Regions from separate parts of the Paenibacillus sp. JJ1683 genome, predicted to be linked through region 1. Evidence: riboswitches for the same ligand, from Rfam matches in the RefSeq annotation. Region 1 holds a riboswitch; the other holds the start of a gene.

Region 1 (2,405 bases):
AATGGCGGTAAACACACGCATGATTTCATTAGCACGGTTGGCGATACTTGACTGATAAGCTTCTCTAAGGTTCCCCATCAAGTCGCGATAAGTTTCGAAAGTCTCCGAAATTTTCACAGCATTTTCATAAATGTCGCTAAAATATTTTTGTAGTTGATCGTCGATAAGCCGCAAATCCCGTTTGTTCAGGGTATTGATGACTTCCTTTTGTGGGCCGAGCACTTTTTTTAGCCATAGAATTTCACTGCGCAATCCGATGATTTCGTTCAAGTGCGACTTTTTCGTATGCATTAGAATGTCTTCTTCCAGCTTTTCAATACGAACTTCAATCCGGTCACCAACCAGAAAATAGTTATCAACGATCAAATCGACCAACAGATACATAAAACGGTCAGGCTGGCTAACTTCCTGCTCCCACAGCATAGGCTTGAGAGTACGAAGCTCATTGATTTTCTGCTTGGTCACCGTAATGATAAAATGGCGGCCGAGAAAAATGTTCAAAGCACGCAAAAATATTTCTTCATCATCAAAACGAATACTATTTACAACGATAAAATAATGGCTTTCATAAATTTCAATCTTTGGACGCTGTTCTTCTTCACTCAAACAGTCTTCTACTGCAAGATCATGCATAGAAAATAAGGGCTGAAGCACTGTCAGATCCTCGACATCGGCATCAATCCAATAAAAGCCTTCTGCCGGTGCAGTGAGCGCCATTTCAATTTCTTCGACAGGGGTAAAAACCCCGTTGTTAACCAAACGGATTTTCATATATGTCACTCCTTATGCTCCGTCGTAACGGAAATACGTTTACCTTAAGCATAAGGAATGGACTCAGTTAGCCAGTTAGCCGGTGCGGGTAAGCGTGCATACCATCAAAAGCAGAAGGCTTTTGGAGCATGCGGAGCCTGGCGTCCCGTCTTTCGGCAAGCTGAAGTCATTCCTATGCTGTTGTTCAGGGATCGCCGCCTATTCGGACTCGGGTCGCCTTCCATTCCGGATTCACCTCACATATGTTCTTTTTTAGGTTGCCACAGTATCGAAGAAAACACTCTAATCTACACTGTTGCACCGTATTTTTGCCTATTAGCACTTGTATAGTATAACGCTCGGCCTACGGCCTTTCAAGGGCAAAATCATGGGCTAAATCAACAGCAGTCATATGAGCTTCTGCGAAAGGGGGGGATATGATTTAACCTATGGAAAAGGTAGACAAAATGTGAATGCAGGGCACAAATTTACAAGTCCATCTTGACGAAGCCCAGCCGATGCATTAAAGTGAACAACAAGAACTTTGTGAACCCAAAATGAATATAGCGAAATCTTATCAAGAGCAGGTGGAGGGACTAGCCCGATGATACCCGGCAACCGGCGATTTTTATCGCACGGTGCTAATTCTTGCAGGACTCGCGCTTTGTACAAAGAAGCGTAGCCCTGACAGATGAGAGAGGCGCATATGGATACAAATATGACCTTTCTCTAACCGAGAAAGGTCTTTTTATTATATGCCCGGCATCTCTACCAGACGATTTTCGCACAACTTACCGATCAAGGAGTGAGTTTACATGCCGATTAAAATTCCAGATACACTGCCTGCTAAGGAAGTACTGGAGGGCGAAAATATTTTCGTAATGGACGAAAGCCTGGCTTATCATCAGGATATTCGTCCGTTGCGCATCGCCATTTTGAATTTGATGCCTACGAAGGAAACAACGGAAACCCAACTGTTGCGTCTGGTCGGCAATACGCCGTTACAAGTGGATGTCACGTTGGTGCATATGAAGTCACATGTATCTAAAAATACATCGCAAGAATATTTGAACATGTTTTATAAAACGTTTGATGAGATCAAGAACAGTCGTTTTGACGGCATGATTATTACAGGAGCCCCCGTAGAACAACTTGAGTTTGAGGATGTGACCTACTGGGAGGAGATCCGGCAAATCTTTGAGTGGACGAAAACAAATGTTACTTCGACCATGCATATCTGTTGGGCCTCACAGGCAGGCTTATACCATCATTTCAATGTTCCGAAATACGGGCTCGATACCAAATGCTTTGGGGTATTCCCACACACCGTTATTAAACCTAAAGTGAAACTGCTACGCGGCTTTGATGAACTGTTTTATGCTCCCCACTCTCGGCATACCGAGGTTCGGCGGGAAGATATTGACCATATTGCCGAATTAGAAGTTTTATCCGAATCCGAGGAAGCTGGAGTGTACCTGGTAGCCACGCTTGATGGTAAACAAATTTTTGTAACAGGGCATTCTGAATATGACCCACTTTCGCTGAAATGGGAATACGATCGCGATATAGCCAAAGGACTGGATATTGACGTCCCCAAAAATTATTATCCTAATGATGATCCTGGACGCATACCGCCCTCGATCTGGCGGGCTCAT
Region 2 (2,405 bases), 2.8 Mb from region 1:
GGTTCCCAGCACCCCGGTCGAGGTACCTACCAACGATCGTGTAAAAGGAATAAGTGCGACGATCAAGATGATAAATGGTACGGAACGCAAAATGTTAACGACGAAAGATAATACAACGTATATCACCTTCATCAGAGTCAACGAGGAACGGCTTGCCAGAAACAACAATATACCGAGCGGCAAACCAATAACGAGGGTGAACAATGCAGATGCCCCGAGCATCTGAAGGGTTTCCAGAGTAGAATTCCCTAGCTCTTCCCAACTCACTTGCGAAAAATCAAGTTCGCTCATTGTCCGATCACCTCCACATCGAGTCCTTGCCCTGACACTTCGCGCAGCGTATGTTCTATATCTGAATGGTTTCCTTCAAAACGAACGATCAGCTGTCCATATGGTACGTTTTTAATCGTAGAGATGGTGCCCTGTAAGATTGCAAAATCAACACCTGTACTTCGAGCCGTACGCGATAGAATTGCATCATAAGTTTTACTGCCCAAGAAGGAGATACGTACCACCTGTGCCGATTCGCCGCTACCTGCTGCTGCAATCGCTGCTTGTAATTCCTCAGGATGTTCTGCCTCCCGCTGGATAAAATCCTTAGTCACCTGATGCTGTGGCTTCAAAAACACTTCCGCCACCGGACCTTGCTCCACGATATCGCCCTCATGAATGACGCCAACTCGATCACATATACTTTGAATGACATGCATCTCATGAGTAATCAATACGATAGTCAAATTAAAGCGCTGGTTAATATCCAACAGCAATTTCAGGATAGACCCTGTCGTCTGCGGATCAAGCGCAGACGTCGCTTCGTCACACAGCAGCACATGCGGATCACTAGCCAGTGCCCGTGCAATCCCTACCCGCTGCTTCTGTCCACCTGAGAGCTGTGACGGATATTTTCCACTGTGTTCTTTCAGTCCCACCAATTCCAGCAGCTCGCGAACTTTCTTGTCTAGCTCCTGCTTTGGGGTATTTACCAGCCGCAATGGAAATGCAATGTTGTCATACACTGTCGCCGAAGACAACAAATTAAAATGTTGAAAAATCATTCCGATTTTTCGGCGTTGCTTCTGTAACTGGGCTTGACTCACAGTCACAAGGTTAACCCCATCTACCCATACTTCGCCTGAAGTAGGGCGTTCCAATAAATTAATACAGCGGATCAACGTACTTTTGCCCGCCCCGGAATGACCAATCACCCCGAATATTTCTCCACGCTTTATAGAAAGGTTCAACCCGGACAACGCATTAACGCGTCGGTTACCTTTACCATAATGCTTGGTTAATTGCTTAAGCTCTATCAACGTGCTGCGACCTCCTTCACTTCTTTCTTACCCTGTTAACCAGTTGTCATCTCTCGGGATTGTATAAAATCACTATTTATTTATACAAAAAAGAGCCCCTTTCACAGAATGAAAAGGGCCCCACCTTGCGAACCTTTTCTCATCTGCCAAAATCGCTATAACTCTAGCGGTTTTGTAGGAATTAGCACCATATGTTCCCTCCCGGTGCATTACACCGGGAAAGAACGGGTTGCCGGGCTTCATCGGGCCAGTCCCTCCACCTCTCTGGATAAGAAAAATATGTTAAACTCCAGCTTTAGCTGTCCGTTAAGTTTATATAAAAAAAATAATTCAAGCATTTTTCTGAAACTAGGTTTCAGTATAGATAGTTTACATTGCTTTGTCAAAGGATATTTTCTGTCATAATTATGGGCGCACTGCCCGGTTCTCCCATTGTTTCGCAGTATAAGAAAATGCTTTTGATAGCGACTGGCATACCATTTCCAAGCCCTGCTGCAAATCTTCCAGATGGTGATCAAGGTCCTCCAGTTGGATTTTTCCATATAAAGCACGGTGACGTTGCCAGAGATCGTCCTGCATTTCCGTGTTCATATAATGTATTTCCGTATTTCGACGCTTACGCAGGCGATTGATGGCATCGTTGTATGTGTCCTTGATATCATTTAAATTATCAGTCAATACAGGATGCATTTTGAGATACTTGAGCTGTCTCAACACGGTAAAATACGAATAATGCGCCTTATACTGCCCTGTTTTTAAATCATACAAATCATTCATCCAGTTACCAAGCTTATCCAAAATAGAGAATACCCGCACAAACCCATCCTTATAAAAGAAAACATACAAAGCATAATCGGATTTTTCATCCTTGCTCATATCTTCAGCGTATCCGGCTTTCACTCTCATACGGAAAAAGGCGGCAGCATGATGGCTCTGCTCCAGTTCATCCAAAGACGACATCAGACCACGTGTTAAAATATCCGCCTTCCGAAAGTCATGGGTAGGATCACCACTGGCCTGGATTTGCCGTTCCAGCAAATGTAACATGTCTGACATGCTATTCATGGCATCCAGCAGGACGCCATGATTTTCACG

The links. Region 1 has a riboswitch for S-adenosylmethionine ahead of metA (homoserine O-acetyltransferase MetA). Riboswitches for the same ligand answer to the same signal wherever they lie in the genome.
Region 2: another riboswitch for S-adenosylmethionine. It lies ahead of ACUC6J_RS19920 (methionine ABC transporter ATP-binding protein); the one in region 1 lies ahead of metA (homoserine O-acetyltransferase MetA).

The regions. Positions count from the first base shown of each region.
Region 1 covers NZ_CM129820.1:1,709,014-1,711,418, forward strand. Annotated here, with positions in the region: gene corA (magnesium/cobalt transporter CorA) at 1-771, opposite strand, end outside; SAM riboswitch class I at 1,322-1,448, shown strand; gene metA (homoserine O-acetyltransferase MetA) at 1,566-2,405, shown strand, end outside.
Region 2 covers NZ_CM129820.1:4,634,728-4,637,132, forward strand. Annotated here, with positions in the region: gene ACUC6J_RS19915 (methionine ABC transporter permease) at 1-291, opposite strand, end outside; gene ACUC6J_RS19920 (methionine ABC transporter ATP-binding protein) at 288-1,310, opposite strand; SAM riboswitch class I at 1,447-1,585, opposite strand; gene ACUC6J_RS19925 (Cthe_2314 family HEPN domain-containing protein) at 1,716-2,405, opposite strand, start outside.